Regions from separate parts of the Streptomyces sp. WMMB 714 genome, predicted to be linked through region 1. Evidence: predicted binding sites of a transcription regulator. Region 1 holds the regulator's gene; the other holds the start of a gene.
The links. The regulator HrcA, encoded in region 1, represses chaperone genes, less so after heat shock. The targets are predictions, from matches to a motif close to TTNGCACTCNGNNNNNCNGAGTGCNAA.
Positions count from the first base shown of each region.

Region 2: a site for HrcA is predicted at 2,715-2,741, ahead of groES (co-chaperone GroES). Genes of this name have one in related genera too.

Region 1 covers NZ_FMHJ01000003.1:345,075-352,904, forward strand. The annotation lists gene H181DRAFT_RS06890 (alpha/beta fold hydrolase) at 1-797, opposite strand, end outside; gene H181DRAFT_RS06895 (ribonuclease Z) at 829-1,785, opposite strand; gene H181DRAFT_RS06900 (histidine triad nucleotide-binding protein) at 1,799-2,176, opposite strand; gene H181DRAFT_RS06905 (16S rRNA (uracil(1498)-N(3))-methyltransferase) at 2,298-3,053, opposite strand; gene H181DRAFT_RS06910 (nitronate monooxygenase) at 3,050-4,150, opposite strand; gene dnaJ (molecular chaperone DnaJ) at 4,307-5,440, opposite strand; gene hrcA (heat-inducible transcriptional repressor HrcA) at 5,441-6,457, opposite strand; gene H181DRAFT_RS06925 (MBL fold metallo-hydrolase) at 6,668-7,441, shown strand; gene H181DRAFT_RS06930 (DUF3097 domain-containing protein) at 7,453-7,830, shown strand, end outside.
Region 2 covers NZ_FMHJ01000019.1:62,505-70,334, reverse strand. The annotation lists gene H181DRAFT_RS27055 (SDR family NAD(P)-dependent oxidoreductase) at 1-395, shown strand, start outside; gene groL (chaperonin GroEL) at 519-2,150, opposite strand; gene groES (co-chaperone GroES) at 2,259-2,567, opposite strand; gene H181DRAFT_RS27040 (class I SAM-dependent methyltransferase) at 2,818-4,044, shown strand; gene H181DRAFT_RS27035 (hypothetical protein) at 4,079-4,327, opposite strand; gene tsaD (tRNA (adenosine(37)-N6)-threonylcarbamoyltransferase complex transferase subunit TsaD) at 4,324-5,499, opposite strand; gene rimI (ribosomal protein S18-alanine N-acetyltransferase) at 5,492-5,986, opposite strand; gene tsaB (tRNA (adenosine(37)-N6)-threonylcarbamoyltransferase complex dimerization subunit type 1 TsaB) at 6,031-6,696, opposite strand; gene H181DRAFT_RS27015 (hypothetical protein) at 7,002-7,571, shown strand; gene H181DRAFT_RS27010 (hypothetical protein) at 7,645-7,830, opposite strand, start outside.

The sequences.
Region 1 (7,830 bases):
TGGCCCGCGCCCGGGAACTCCACGAGGCGGGTGCGCCCTCTGCGCCGGCACATCTCCCGCGCCGCTGCCGCGCTCAGCATCGGGCTCTCGCCCCCGCGGAGCAGCAGTGCGGGGCAGCTGGAGCCGAGCCAGTCGGCCCACCAGTCGCCGATGCCGCTGTCCTGCACGGCCATCATGTCGTCCCAGTCGAACAGCAGCTCCCAGCACGTCCCTTCGGGCGTCCGCCGCCGCACGGCGCTCTGCAGGAAGTAGCCGCTGTCCGGCACTCCGGCCGCTTCGATCGCCGCGCCCAGCTCCTCGCGGGACGCGGCCGAGCGGGGCCACCCGCGCACGTCCAGTACGGGGTGGGCGACCTCCGGGCTGCGCAGGACCGCGCCGATGTCCTCGACGATCAGCGAGGAGACCGACTCGGCGTGCGCGGCAGCCAGTTGGAGGGCCACGACGCCGCCCCGGGAGTGGCCGAGCACCGGCAGCGGGCCGAGGCCCAGGTGTTCGACGAAGGCCGCCGCGTCGGCGACGAACGCCCGAGCGCCGTAGTCGTCCGCGCGGGCGCTGTGCCCATGCCCCCGCAGATCGGGCGCGATGACGCGGAATCGGCCCTCCGCACGCCGCGCGAGTGGCGCGAAGACCGAGCCCCGGCCGAAGGTGCCGTGCAGTGCGAGCAGCGGCGGACCGCACCCGCCGAAGTCCTCCCACGCCACGGTGCGGCCCGCGATGTCGCTCACGTGGTGCGCCGGGGAAGCGCCCCGTGGCAGCGTCCCGTTCTCCCCTCCGCGCGGGGAACCCTCCTCGTTCACGTCCGCGACCGTACCCGGCGGAGGGGCGCGGTCAGCTGCGCCTTTTCGGTACGGGCACCCGCATCAGGTCCTCCGCCACCGTCAACTCCCCTTCGAAACCAGCCTTCCTGGCCTGCTCGGCGAAGAGCGAGGGGTCGGTGTAGCGCTGCGAGAAGTGCGTGAGGACGAGGCTGCGCACGCCCGCCTCCGCGGCCGCCCGGCCGGCCTGCCCGGCCGTGAGGTGGCCGTGCTCCTCGGCCAGCGGCAGGTCGTCGTCGAGGAACGTGGACTCGATGACGAGCAGGTCGCAGTCCTGGGCGAGCGCGTGCACCCCGTCGCACATCCGGGTGTCCATGACGAAGGCGAAACGCTGGCCGCGCCGGGAGACGCTGACGTCCTCCAGCCGCACGCCCCTCAGTTCGCCCTCGCGCTGGAGCCTGCCGACGTCGGGGCCGCGGATGCCCTCCGCCGCGAGCCGTTCCGGCAGCATGCGGCGGCCGTCTGGCTCCACCAGCCGGTAGCCGTACGACTCGACGGGGTGGGACAGCCGGTGCGCGGTGAGGACGAAGGGCGGGTCCTCCCCCGCCGCCTCGGCCCGCTCCCCGGAGGAGTCCGGGGCCGGCGCCACCTCCACCGCGCCCGGCCCGCCGACGGGCCGCTCGTCCAGACGCACGGTCTCCCGGTACGCGGTCGCGTGGCGCAGCCTGTCGAAGAAGCGCTGCCCGCTCGCGGGGTAGTGCGCCGTGACGGTGTGCGGCACCCGGTCGAGGTTGATGCGCTGGATGACGCCGGCGAGACCGAGCGAGTGGTCGCCGTGGAAGTGCGTGACGCAGATGCGCGTCAGGTCGTGGGCGGCCACGCCGGCGCGGAGCATCTGCCGCTGGGTGCCCTCGCCGGGATCGAAGAGGATGCCGTGCCCGTCCCACAGCAGGACGTAGCCGTTGTGGTTGCGGTGCCGGGTGGGGACCTGGCTTGCCGTGCCCAGCACTACCAGTTCGCGCTGCGACATGGAGGTCCGGCCCCTAGCCGGGCGGCCAGTTCAGGCCGCGCCCGCCGAGTACGTGGGCGTGCGCGTGGAAGACCGTCTGGCCCGCGCCGGCACCCGTGTTGAACACGATGCGGTAGCCGGAGCCCGGGCCCGTCTCCGAGGGGACGATGTTCTCGTCCTCGGCCACCGCGCCCGCCTCGGCCAGCACCTCGGCGGCGAGCTGCGGCTCGGCCGCGGCGAGAGACGCAGCGTCCGCGTAGTGCGCCTTGGGGATCACGAGGACGTGGGTGGGCGCCTGGGGGTTGATGTCGCGGAACGCGATGATCCTCTGCGACTCGCGCACGACGGTCGCCGGGACGTCACCCGCCACGATCTTGCAGAACAGGCAGTCCGCCTGGGGTTCTCCAGCCATGCAGGGATGCTACCTGTGCGGCCCGGAAGGGCACCCGCGTGAACCCTCGGTCCGCGGCCGCCGCGGAGCCCGGCGCCGCCCCGGACGAGGAGCCCCGGACAGGCCGCACGGAGCAGGCGGGTCAGGACCAGCGCCCCGAACGTGCCATCAGCAGCGCCGTCGCCGCCGTCCCGGCGGTGGAGGTGCGCAGCACCGTCGGCCCCAGCCGGTAGGACAGCGCCCCGGCCTCCTCGAAGGACGCCAACTCCTCCGGGGCGACGCCCCCTTCGGGACCCACGACCAGCACGATCCCGCCGTCCGCGGGGAGTTCGGCCGCGGAGAGCACCTCGCCGCCCTCCTCGTGCAGCACGGCGCCCAGCTCCGCGTCGCGCAGCACCCGGGCGACCTGTGCCGTCGTGGCGAGGTCCGCGACCTCCGGGAACCTCAGCCTGCGTGCCTGCTTGCCCGCCTCCCGCGCCGCGGACCGCCACTTGCGGAGCGACTTCGCACCGCGTTCGCCACGCCACTGCGTCACGCAGCGCGAAGCGGCCCACGGCACGATCCGGTCCGCCCCCGTCTCGGTCAGCATCTCCACGGCCAGCTCGCCGCGGTCGCCCTTCGGCAGCGCCTGCACGACGGTGATCAGGGGCCTGGGCTCCGCCTCCGTGCGTACGGAGGTGACCGCCACCTCCAGGCGGTCCTTGCCCGAGACGTTCTCGACGGTGCCCGCGACGCCCGCCCCCGCGCCGTCCGTCAGTACGACCTCTTCGCCCGGCCGCAGCCGCTTCACGGACACCGCGTGCCGCCCCTCCGGGCCCTCCAGTACGACGGTGCCGCCGCCGGAGCGCAGGGCGTCCGCCAGTTCCCCGCCGTCCGCCAGGAAGACCGGGGCCGTCATGCCCCGCTCCCGGGGACGCCGCGCTTCAGCAGCGCCTCGCGGGCCACGGTCAGCTCCGTCACCAGGACGTCCATCAGCTGCGCCGCCGGGAGGTCCCGCGCGAGCCGGTGGCCCTGCCCCGCCCACAGCGCCATCCCCTGCGGGTCCTTCGCCTTGGCCGCCGCCTTCCGCACGCTCGCCGTCAGATGGTGCACGTGGGGGTAGGCGGCCGGGGCGTACCGGCCGTGCTCCCTCAGGAAGCGGTTGACCAGTGCGCGCGCGGGACGTCCCGTGAACGCGCGTGTCATCGCGGTGCGGTTGAAGAGCGGGTTCGTCATGGCCTCCTTGTGCACCGGGTCGGCACCCGACTCCGGGCACACCAGGAAGGCCGTGCCGAGCTGCGCCGCGACGGCCCCCGCCGCGAGCACGGCGGCGATCTGCCGGCCGCGCATGACACCGCCCGCCGCGATGACGGGCAGCCGCACCGCGTCCTTGACGTGCTCCACGAGCGAGAGCAGGCCGAGGGCGCTGCCGGTGCCGTCCTCCTGCGGGTCGTCGCGGTGGGTGGCCTGGTGGCCGCCCGCCTCGGTGCCCTGCACGCAGACGGCGTCGGCCCCCGACCACTCCGCGACCTGCGCCTCACCGACGGAGGTGACCGTCACCACCGTGTAGGTGCCGCGCTTGTGGAAGCGCTCCAGCACGCCCCGCGTGGGGCAGCCGAAGGTGAAGGAGACGACGGGGACGGGGTCGTCGAAGAGGATCGCGAGCTTCGCCTCGTAGGCGTCGTCGGTGGCGTGGTCCGTGTCGCCGAGCTCCGTCTCGTACCACATCGCCTCGCCGCCGAGCTGGGCGCGGTAGCGCTCCAGGGAGCCCGCGTCGGCGTGGTCGGGCTGCGGCATGAACAGGTTGACGCCGAACGGGCGTTGGGTGAGTCCGCGCAGCTGCTTGATGTCCTCGTACATGGCTTCCGGCGTCTTGTAGCCGGCGGCGAGGAAGCCCAGTCCGCCCGACTCGCTGACCTTGCCCGCCAGTTCCGGACAGGACACGCCGCCCGCCATGGGTGCCTGCACGATCGGATGCTCCGTGAAGTCGGAGAGCGCGCTCAGCGGGATGGACATGCGTTCATCCTGCCACGCGGCACATCCACGCCTCGCGGGTACCGCCCCGCCCCGGAGCCCGCCGCCCCGGGAGAGCCCGGCACCCGCCGCGCAGGCACCGGCCGGGTGGGCGCGGCGGGGCGGCCCGAATCCGCGTGGACGTCAACCCGCCGCCGCTCAGCGGCCGTTGAACGCGTCCTTGAGACGGGAGAAGAGCCCCTGCTGGCCGGGCTGGAACTGCCCGGTGGGCCGCTCCTCGCCGCGCAGCTTCGCCAGCCGACGCAGCAGCTCCTCCTGCTCCGGCTCCAGGTTGTTCGGCGTCGTCACCTCGACGTGGACGATCAGCTGGCCGCGCCCGCCGCCCCGCAGATGCGTGATGCCGCGCTCGTGCAGCGGGATCGACTGGCCGGACTGCGTACCCGGGCGGATGTCGACCTCCTCCACGCCGTCCAGCGTCTCCAGCGGCACCTTCGTGCCGAGCGCCGCCGCCGTCATGGGGATGGTCACCGTGCAGTGCAGGTCGTCGCCCCGCCGCTGGAACGTCGAGTGCGACTTCTCGTGGATCTCGACGTACAGGTCGCCCGCCGGGCCGCCGCCCGGGCCGACCTCGCCCTCGCCCGCGAGCTGGATGCGGGTGCCGTTGTCCACGCCCGCGGGGATCTTCACCGTCAGGCTGCGGCGCGAACGGATGCGGCCGTCGCCGGCGCACTCGGGGCAGGGCGTCGGCACGACCGTGCCGAACCCCTGGCACTGCGGGCACGGACGCGACGTCATGACCTGGCCCAGGAAGGAGCGCGTCACCTGGGAGACCTCGCCCCGCCCGCGGCACATGTCGCAGGTCTGCGCCGAGGTGCCGGGCGCCGCGCCCTCGCCGCTGCAGGTGTTGCAGACGACCGCCGTGTCGACCTGGATCTCCTTCGTGGTGCCGAAGGCCGACTCCTCCAGGTCGATGTCGAGCCGGATCATGGCGTCCTGGCCGCGCCGCGTACGGGACCTGGGGCCCCGCTGCGAGGCCGTCCCGAAGAAGGCGTCCATGATGTCGGAGAAGTTGCCGAAGCCCGCTCCGCCGAAGCCGCCGCCAGCGCCGCCGGCACCGCCCGTCGGGTCGCCGCCGAGGTCGTAGACCTGCTTCTTCTGCGGGTCCGAGAGGATCTCGTAAGCGGTGTTGATCTCCTTGAACCGCTCCTGCGTCTTCGGGTCCGGATTGACGTCCGGGTGCAGTTCGCGCGCCAGCCTGCGGAAGGCCTTCTTGATCTCGTCCTGCGAGGCGTCGCGCTGCACGCCGAGGACCGCGTAGTAGTCCGCCGCCACTTACGACTCCGCGAGGATCTGTCCGACGTACCGTGCCACTGCGCGTACAGCTCCCATCGTTCCGGGGTAGTCCATGCGGGTCGGTCCGACCACGCCGAGCTTGGCGACTGCTTCGTCGCCCGAACCGTAGCCGACCGAAACCACCGACGTGGAACTCAGCCCTTCGTGGGCATTCTCATGCCCGATTCTTACGGTCATTCCGGGGTCTTTCGCCTCTCCGAGCAGCTTCAGCAGCACGACCTGCTCCTCCAGCGCCTCCAGCACCGGCCGGATCGTCAGGGGGAAGTCGTGCCCGAAGCGGGTGAGGTTGGAGGTGCCGCCGATGATCAGCCGCTCCTCCGTCTCCTCGACCAGGGTCTCCAGCAGGGTCGCGAGCACGGTCGAGACCGTGCCCCGGTCGTCGCCGTCGAAAGCCTCCGGAAGGTCCTGCACCAGGGAGGGTACGTCCGTGAAGCGCTGACCCACGACCCGGCTGTTCAGCCGTGCGCGAAGATCGGCGAGGGAGTCCTCGCTCATCGGGGCCGGGGTGTCGACGAGGCGCTGCTCGACACGGCCGGTGTCGGTGATCAGCACCAGCATCAGCCGGGCCGGGGCGAGCGAGAGCAGCTCGACGTGCCGCACCGTGGAGCGGGTCAGCGACGGGTACTGCACGACGGCGACCTGCCTGGTCAGCTGCGCCAGCAGACGCACCGTGCGCCCCACCACGTCGTCGAGGTCGACGGCGCCCTCGAGGAAGTTCTGGATCGCCTTGCGCTCCGGGGAGGACAGCGGCTTCACGCCGGCCAGCTTGTCGACGAAGAGGCGGTAGCCCTTGTCCGTCGGGATACGGCCCGCGCTGGTGTGGGGCTGCGCGATGTACCCCTCGTCCTCCAGGACCGCCATGTCGTTGCGCACCGTCGCCGGCGAGACCTGGAGGTTGTGCCGCTCCGTCAGCGCCTTGGAACCCACGGGTTCCTCCGTGCCCACGTAGTCCTGGACGATCGCGCGCAGAACTTCGAGCCTGCGTTCACTGAGCAACGCGCACACCTCCCGTCCAGCCTTGCCGCGCTCGCACTGGGGGCGCAGTGCCTCCGGCCGCCGGCCGTCTCCTGCGTCCTTGGCACTCTCCCCGACGGAGTGCCAGATCCCCTGGGTCAGTGTACGGCCGGTAGCCGTGGCCGGGGCAAGAGCCGCCCGATTGAAGGTACCGCGCGCACGGATTCCGGGGACTCCCGTTAGCGTCACCGCATGGCCGCAGACATGGAAGACGCGGGAACGCCCGCGGCCGGTGTGCGCTCCGCGAGCGGCTGGGAGGAGCTGGCGCCGGGTGTGGTGCGGCGCCGGCTCCCCCGCTGGGACGCGACGGTGGGCGCGGTGCGCGGCACGTCGGGGCTGCTGCTGGTGGACGCGGGAGCGAGCGTCGAGGAGGGCGCGCGCGTCCGCGACGAGCTGCTCGGCATGTTCGGGCTGCCCGTGACCCGTGTGGTGCTCACGCATCCGCACTTCGACCACGTACTGGGGGCGGCGTCGTTCACCGCGGCGCGGATCTACGCGGCCGGCGGCATGGACGTCCATCTGGCCGGCGCCCGCGAGGAGTTGCGCCAGGACGCGGAGCACCACGGCATGCCGGGGGATGAGGCGGCGGCGTCGGCGGAGTCCCTGGTCGTGCCCGGGCACACGGTCGGCGGCGAGCTCACGCTGTCGCCGGGCGGGCGGGAGGTGGTGCTGGTGGACCTGGGCGCCGCGCACAGCCCGCACGATCTGGCGGTCGTGGTGCGCGGCACGGGCGAGGGCGGCGCGGACGGCAGGACGGTCGTCTTCTGCGGAGACCTCGTCGAGGAGTCCGGTGAGCCGCAGGCCGGCCCCGACGCCGCGCCCGCCCTGTGGCCTGCCACCCTGGACCGGCTGCTGTCGCTCGGCGGGCAGGACGCGCTGTACGTGCCGGGGCACGGCGCCGTCGTGGACGCGGCTTTCGTACGCGCGCAACGGGACGGTCTGGCGCGGCGCTTCGCTCGGTCGTGAAGAATGCCGTCATGCGCAGCCGTTCCTATGACTCCGACCTGACCCCGCCGTGGAAGAAGCGGCAGCCCGTGCCGGAGGTCCCGGCCGACCCGGGGCTGGTGGTGGAGGAGATCACCACGGGCTACTGCGGCGCGGTGATCCGCACGGAGAAGACGGCGGAGGGGCCGACCGTCACCCTCGAGGACCGGTTCGGCAAGCACCGCGTCTTCCCCATGGAACCGCGCGGCTTCCTGCTGGAGGGCAGGACGGTCACGCTCGTCGGGCCGCAGCGGCCTTCCGGCGGCGCCCGTGCCGGAAGCGGGGACGCGGCGGCGCCCCGGCGCACCGCGTCGGGATCGCTGGCGGTGCCGGGGGCCCGGGCCCGAGTGGCGCGTGCGGGCCGCATCTAC
Region 2 (7,830 bases), on a different contig from region 1:
CCAGGGGCCGGGGCGGTGTGGTGAACGTCGCCTCGCTCGCGGCCTTCGTACCGCGCGGGACGTACGGGGCGAGCAAGGCGTGGGTGGTGCAGTTCACGCAGGGCGTGGCGAAGGACCTGGCCGGTTCGGGCGTGCGGCTGATGGCGCTGTGCCCCGGCTTCGTGCGTACGGAGTTCCACAAGCGGGCCGGCATGGACGCCGGCGCCGTCCCCGGATGGATGTGGCTGGATGCCGACAAGGTGGCCGGCGCGGCGGTCAGGGACCTGGCCCGCGGCCGCACCCTCTCCATCCCCGGCGTCCGGTACAAGGTGCTGATGGGGGCGGCCAACCTGTTGCCGCGCGGCGTGCTCGCCCGTGCGTCCTCCAGCACGGGCCGCCGCTACGCACCGCGCTGAACAGAGCGCCCGGGGGCGTGCGGTGGCCGCGCCGCCCCGGGCGCACGCGAAGAGGCCCGGCGCCCCGGTTTCCCGGAGTGCCGGGCCTCTCGGCTCCCGGAGGGAGCGGGGCACGGACGGACGTCAGTGCGAGTGACCGTGGCCGTGGCCGTGGCCGCCCGCGGACTCCTCCTCGTCGGCCGGCTTCTCGATGACCAGCGTCTCGGTCGTCAGCAGCAGCGACGCGATCGAGGCGGCGTTCTCCAGCGCGGAGCGGGTGACCTTGACCGGGTCGATGACGCCGGCCTTGATCAGGTCGCCGTACTCGCCGGTCGCCGCGTTGAAGCCCTGGTTGCGGTCGAGGTCGGAGACCTTCGAGGTGATGACGTAGCCCTCGAGGCCCGCGTTCTCCGCGATCCAGCGCAGCGGCTCGACGACGGCGCGGCGGACGACGGCGACACCGGTGGCCTCGTCGTCAGCCTTGCCGAGCGAGCCCTCCAGCACCTTGGCGGAGTGCACGAGGCTGGCGCCACCACCTGCGACGATGCCCTCCTCGACCGCGGCGCGGGTCGCGGAGATGGCGTCCTCCAGACGGTGCTTCTTCTCCTTGAGCTCAACCTCGGTGGCGGCACCGACACGGATGACGCAGACGCCGCCGGCCAGCTTGGCCAGACGCTCCTGCAGCTTCTCGCGGTCCCAGTCCGAGTCCGTGACCTCGATCTCGCTCTTGATCTGAGCGACGCGGCCCTGCACGTCCTCGCTCTTGCCGGCACCGTCGACGATCGTCGTGTCGTCCTTGGTGACGGTGACGCGGCGGGCCGAGCCGAGCACGTCGAGACCGGCCTGGTCGAGCTTGAGGCCGACCTCCTCGGCGATCACGGTGGCGCCGGTGAGCGTCGCCATGTCGCCGAGCATCGCCTTGCGGCGGTCGCCGAAGCCGGGCGCCTTGACGGCGACGGCGTTGAACGTGCCGCGGATCTTGTTCACGACGAGGGTGGAGAGCGCCTCGCCCTCGACGTCCTCGGCGATGATCAACAGCGGCTTCGAGCTGCCGGCCTGCATGATCTTCTCAAGCAGCGGCAGCAGGTCCTGGATGGAGCTGATCTTGCCCTGGTGGATCAGGATGTACGGGTCGTCGAGGACGGCCTCCATACGCTCCTGGTCGCTCACCATGTACGGCGAGAGGTAGCCCTTGTCGAAGGCCATGCCCTCGGTGAAGTCGAGCTCCAGGCCGAAGGTCTGGGACTCCTCGACGGTGATGACGCCGTCCTTGCCGACCTTGTCCATCGCCTCGGCGATCAGCTCGCCGACCTGCTTGTCCTGGGCGGACAGGGCCGCGACGGAGGCGATGTCCTCCTTGGAGTCGATCGGGCGGGCGTTGGCGACCAGGTCGTCGGAGACGGCCTTGACCGCGGCGTCGATGCCCTTCTTCAGGGCGGCGGGGGAGGCGCCGGCGGCCACGTTGCGCAGGCCCTCGCGGACCAGTGCCTGGGCGAGCACGGTGGCGGTGGTGGTGCCGTCACCCGCGATGTCGTTGGTCTTGGTCGCCACCTCCTTCACCAGCTGCGCGCCGAGGTTCTCGTAGCCGTCCTCGACCTCGACCTCGCGGGCGATGGTGACGCCGTCGTTGGTGATGGTCGGGGCGCCGAACTTCTTGTCGATGACGACGTTGCGGCCCTTGGGGCCGATGGTGACCTTGACGGTGTCGGCGAGTGCGTTCACGCCCCGCTCGAGGGCGCGGCGGGCGTCCTCGTCGAACTTAAGAATCTTCGCCATGGGAGCTGTTGAGTCCTCTCGAACGAACCGCGCCCCGGACCCCCGGTACATCTCGTGATGCGGGAGGGACCGGGGCGCGGATCAGAAGTGTCTTCCGGCTTCGGTGACTTACTTCTCGACGATCGCGAGAACGTCGCGAGCCGAGAGGACGAGGTACTCCTCGCCGCTGTACTTCACCTCAGTGCCGCCGTACTTGCTGTAGAGCACGATGTCGCCGACGTTCACGTCGAGCGGCAGGCGGTCGCCATTCTCGAAGCGGCCCGGGCCGACAGCCAGGACCGTGCCCTCCTGGGGCTTCTCCTTGGCGGTGTCCGGAATGACCAGGCCCGAGGCCGTGGTCTCTTCAGCGTCGAGCGGCTGGACCACAATGCGGTCCTCAAGCGGCTTGATGGCAACCTTGCTGGCGGTCGTCACGATCCGACCTCCCCCTTCGGAGATCTCATCACGGGGTCTTATGTCTGGGGTGGCGAGTCGGTCGATCCGTCGTCGCGGGTGCCGGATCTTCCTGTCGCTCATAGCTGGCACTCACCCAGGGAGAGTGCCAGCGCCGACATTATGCCGCGGTTAGCACTCCGTCAACCAGAGTGCCAGGCGCCCGCGATCCGCGTGGCGCGGCGAGGCCCTCCCCGCCGACCGCGGAAGGGCGGCGGGGAGGGAGAATGAGCACGTGGATCGGGAGGCGTTCGCCGCGCTGCAGGGCGACGAAGGACAGGCGCTGCTCGCGTCGTTGGAGGACTACCGGCCGGAGGACGAACTGGCCGTCGCGACCCGGCTGCGGCGCGGCCACCCGCCGGAGCTCGTCTCGGCCGCGCTCGCACAGGCGCGGCTGCGGCAGCGGGCCGTGGCGAAGTTCGGCGCGCGGGACGCGGCGCGGATGTACTTCACTCCCGACGGTCTCGAACAGTCGACGCGCGCCGCTGTCGCCGAGTACAGGGCGGCGCGTTTCGCCGGGGGCGACGGGGAGCCGGGGGTGCGCGAACTGGCCGATCTGTGCTGCGGGATCGGTGGCGACGCCATCGCACTGGCGCGGGCCGGCGTGCGGGTGCTCGCCGTGGACCGCGACCCGCTGACCTGCGACGTGGCACGGGCGAACGCCGCCGCTCTGGGCCTGGCGGACCGTATAGAGGTCCGCTGCCAGGACGTCGGGGACGCCGACATCTCGGGCATGGACGCCGTGTTCGCCGATCCGGCCCGCCGGGGCGGGAGGGGCCGCATCTTCGACCCCGAGGCATACTCCCCTCCGCTGTCGTGGGCGGTGGAGGTGGCCGGGCGCGTCTCGCGCGCAGCGCTGAAGGTGGCGCCCGGCATCCCCCACGAGGCGGTCCCGCACGACGCGTCGGCGGAGTGGATCTCCGTCGGGGGCGAGGTGAAGGAGGCGGTGCTCTGGTTCGGGGAGATCCCCGATTCCGGCACCGGCAGCGCGACGGAGACACCACCCGTACGGGCGACGCTGCTGCCCGGCCCGCACACCCTCTCCTCGCGCGGGCTGCCGGATCCGCCCGCGGGGCCGATGGGCCGGTACCTCTACGAGCCCGACGGCGCGGTCGTCCGCGCCCACCTCGTGGCCGAGGCCGCCGAACAGCTCGGGGGCCACCTCATCGATCCGACGATCGCCTACGTGACCGGCGACGAAGCACACGTCTCGCCGTACGCGACCGGGTACGAGATCACCGACGTCCTGCCGTTCAACCTGAAGCGGCTCCGAGCCGTGCTGCGCGACCGGGGCGTCGGGACGGCCACCATCAAGAAGCGCGGCTCCGCCGTCGACCCTGCCGAACTGCGCAAGAAGCTCCGGCTGGAGGGGCCGGGCTCGTGCACCGTCTTCCTGACGCGCGTCGCGGGGGCGCCCACGATGCTGCTGGGGCATCCGCTGCGGTCCGGGCCGGCTGCCTGAACACGCTTCCGCGTCGACGTGCCCTCCTGACGGGTCAGACCTGCTCGAAGCGCCAGCGGTGAACGGGACGGGCCGTCAACTCCGCCGGCGGGTCCGGGAGTTCGGGCAGCTCGGCGGAGAGTCCGGTCGGCCACCAGGTGATGACGAGCACGCGTCCGCCGGGCGCCGTGTAGTGCTCACGGCGAGCCGGTCGCCGTTCGAGCGCGCTTGCCCGCGCCCACTCCAGGAGGTCGCCGCCGCGGCCCTCCGCGGCCTTCGCCTCCCACATCAGCGCGACCGTCATGAGTAGAGGTTCTTCCGGCTGAGCTCGTGCACGTGGTCGTGGTCGTGGTCGTGTGTGCTGCCGTGCTCGTGGCTGCCCGTGCCGCCCCGGGAGCCGCCGTGCGAGGGCGCGTTCCCTCCGGGCGTGCCGCTGCCCGGCAGGTGCGGCTCCGTGACGGGCAGCGAGGAGTCGGCGGGCAGGTCCCAGTCGGAGGGGGCCCGGCGGCGGGCGACCATCTCCGCGCCCAGAGCCGCGACCATCGCACCGTTGTCGGTGCACAACTTGGGACGCGGCACCCGCAGCGTGATGCCGGCCGCGGCGCAGCGCTCCTCGGCCATGGAGCGCAGCCGGGAGTTGGCGGCGACACCGCCGCCGATCATCAGGTTGTCGACGCCTTCGTCCTTGCACGCGCGGACGGCCTTGCGCGTGAGCACGTCGGTGACCGCTTCCTGGAAGGAGGCGCTCACGTCCCGGACGGGCACCTCCTCCCCCGCGTTGCGCTTGGCCTCGATCCACCGTGCGACGGCCGTCTTCAGGCCGGAGAACGAGAAGTCGTACGGAGCGTCGCGGGGGCCGGTCAGGCCGCGCGGGAAGGCGATGGCCTCCGGGTCGCCTTCGCGGGCGTACCTGTCGATGACGGGGCCGCCGGGGAAGCCGAGGTCGAGCACGCGGGCGACCTTGTCGAAGGCCTCGCCCGCCGCGTCGTCGATCGTGGAGCCGAGGGGGCGCACGTCAGCGGTGATGTCGGGCGCGAGCAGCAGCGACGAGTGCCCGCCGGAGACGAGCAGCGCCATGGTCGGTTCGGGCAGCGCTCCGTGTTCGAGCTGGTCGACGCAGATGTGCGAGGCCAGATGGTTCACGCCGTAGAGAGGCTTGCCGAGGGCGTACGCGTACGCCTTCGCTGCGCTGACGCCCACGAGCAGGGCGCCCGCCAGCCCGGGTCCGGCCGTCACGGCGATCCCGTCCAGGTCGGACGCGGAGACGCGGGCCTCGCGCAGGGCGCGCTCGATGGTGGGGACCATGGCCTCCAGGTGCGCCCGGCTGGCCACCTCGGGCACCACGCCGCCGAAGCGCGCGTGCTCGTCCACGCTCGATGCGACGGCGTCGGCGAGCAGCGTGTGGCCGCGGACGATGCCGACGCCGGTCTCGTCGCACGAGGTCTCGATTCCGAGGACGAGTGGTTCGTCAGCCATGGCTCCTGGTTCCTTCGGAGAGGGACGGGGTGGTGTCGGAGAGCTCCAGACGCATCACCAGGGCGTCGACGCCGCCGGGCTGGTAGTAGCCGCGGCGTACCCCGACGGCGGTGAATCCGAAGCGTTCGTACAGGCGCTGGGCCGGGGCGTTGTCCACGCGGACCTCCAGCAGCACTTCGTGGCAGGCGCGGTCGACGGCGGCGTCGAGCAGGGCGCGCAGCAGGCGGGCGCCGAGGCCCGTTCCGCGGTGGGAGGGCAGCACCCCGATCGTCTGGATGTCGCCGGTGCCGCCGACCGCCGCCAGTCCGCCGTACCCGACGAGGACGGGGCCCCGCCCGGTGGGCGCCTCGGCCACGAGATAGCGGCGAGTGGCGTCCGGGCCGCGCGCGTGGGCCAGTTCGGACCAGAACAGAGCGGCCGACCAGGCGTCCTCCGGGAAGAGGGCCCTTTCGAGCTCGAGGACGCCTTCGATGTCCCACCAGCGCATCTCGCGGAGTTCGACGCCCGCGTCCGCGCCGGCACCCGCTCCGGTCACCTCGGCGTGACCACCTTGTAGTTGGCGGGGACGCGGGCGTCGGGGCGGCGCAGGTAGAGCGGCCGCGGAGGGAGGAACTCCTCGCCCTTCGCCAGCTTCTCGCCGGCGAGGCACGCGAGCGCCGCGGCCGACTGGTCGAGCGGCAGATCCGTGCGCAGGCCCTTGAACGTCTCCTCGTACAGCCGCGCGCCCGCACCGACGGCCGGCGCTTGCGCCACGTCGTCGGGCAGCTCGGCGGGGCGGTCGACGGCGGGGCCGTCCGTCCGCGTGCGGCAGTCCGCGTACCGCGCCCAGTAGACCTCCTTGCGCCGGGCGTCCGTCGCGACGACGAAGGGGACGTCGAGGCCGGAGGCGTAGGCGATGCCGTCGAGCGTGCACAGTCCCAGGACAGGAATGCTCAGGGCCGCACCGAACGCCTCCGCCGTCGCGAGGCCGACGCGCAGACCCGTGTACGGGCCGGGGCCGACACCGGCGACGATGCGGCCCACGTCGTGCAGCGTGCGCCCCGCGTCCCGCAGCACGCGGTCGACGGTGGGGAGCAGCAGCTCGCCGTGGCGGCGGGCGTCGATCTGGTCCGCGGCGGCGAGCACGCGGTCCCCGTCCGTGTCGTACAGCGCGACGGTGACGGCGGGCGTGGCGGTGTCGAGAGCGAGCAGCAGCACGGAAGCCAGCCTACGGCGGATTGCGGGCGGCTTGACCCGGGGTCCCCTACGCGACGCTTTCGGGTGACTCGGCGGGCCGGGGCAGCGCGGCTCACCAGGCGTTACCGGGCGGTGCGCCGGCCGGATACGGCACCGTCCGGCCGCGCGCCGGAAGCCGGGGCTCCGTGCCCTGAGGGCGGCCGGGCGCTCGGCGCGGGCTCCCGGCGCCGACTGCTACGGTCGTCCCCAGCGCGGCGGGGGCGCTCGCAGGCGGGTCGCCGGCAGGCCCCGCGGCGGAGGCGGACATCGGAGAGGCGGCGCACACAGTGGCACGGGGCAGCAGCGCGGGAGCGGTCGTGGCCGGTCTGACGGCGGCGGCCTTCGCGGTCATCGGGTTCTTCGCCTACCAGGCGGACGCCGCGCACGACCGCATGAAGGCCGGTTCGGCGGAGTCGTCCGGCGACTCCTCCTCCCGCAAGCCCTCCAAGGGCGAGAAGGACGAGGGGCGGAAGCCGAGCGGGCCCCCCGCGTCGTCCGGCACGGGCGAGCGCGTCGTCTACTCCCTCGGCAAGGACCGTGTCTGGCTCGTCGGCGCGAACGAGAAGGTGAAGCGCACCTTCGAGGTCCGGCCCAGTTCGGTCGACCCCGACCCCGGCGCGTACAAGGTCGAGTCCCGCGCCTCGCACGTGACCGGCTCCGACGGCGTGCCCGTCGAGAACGTGGTGCGCTTCGCGACGAGCCAGGGCACGACCATAGGGTTCAGCGCGGCGCTCGACGGTTCGCTGCCCGACCCGGAGCCGGGGAAGACGACCGGCGGCATCCGCGAGCGCAAGAAGGACGGCGAGGCCATGTGGCTCTTCGCCACCATCGGCACGAAGGTCGTCGTCGTCCGCTGAGGCCCCGTCGAGGTGCTGAGGGGTCGGTTCGGGGTGCTGAAGGCTCCCGTCGGTTCGACGCGGACGCCGGCGCTCAGGCCGCGTCGCGCTCCCCCTGCCCGTCCGAAGCGCCGGACGGACCCTCCCAGTCGTCCCCGCCGGCCGGCGGCGTGGACACCGCGTCGGCGGCGGCGCGGGAGGCCAGCAGCGTACGCATCGACACCCCGGACTCCGGCGGAACCGGCAGCCCGCCGCGCTCCTGCTCTCGCTCTTCGGCCGA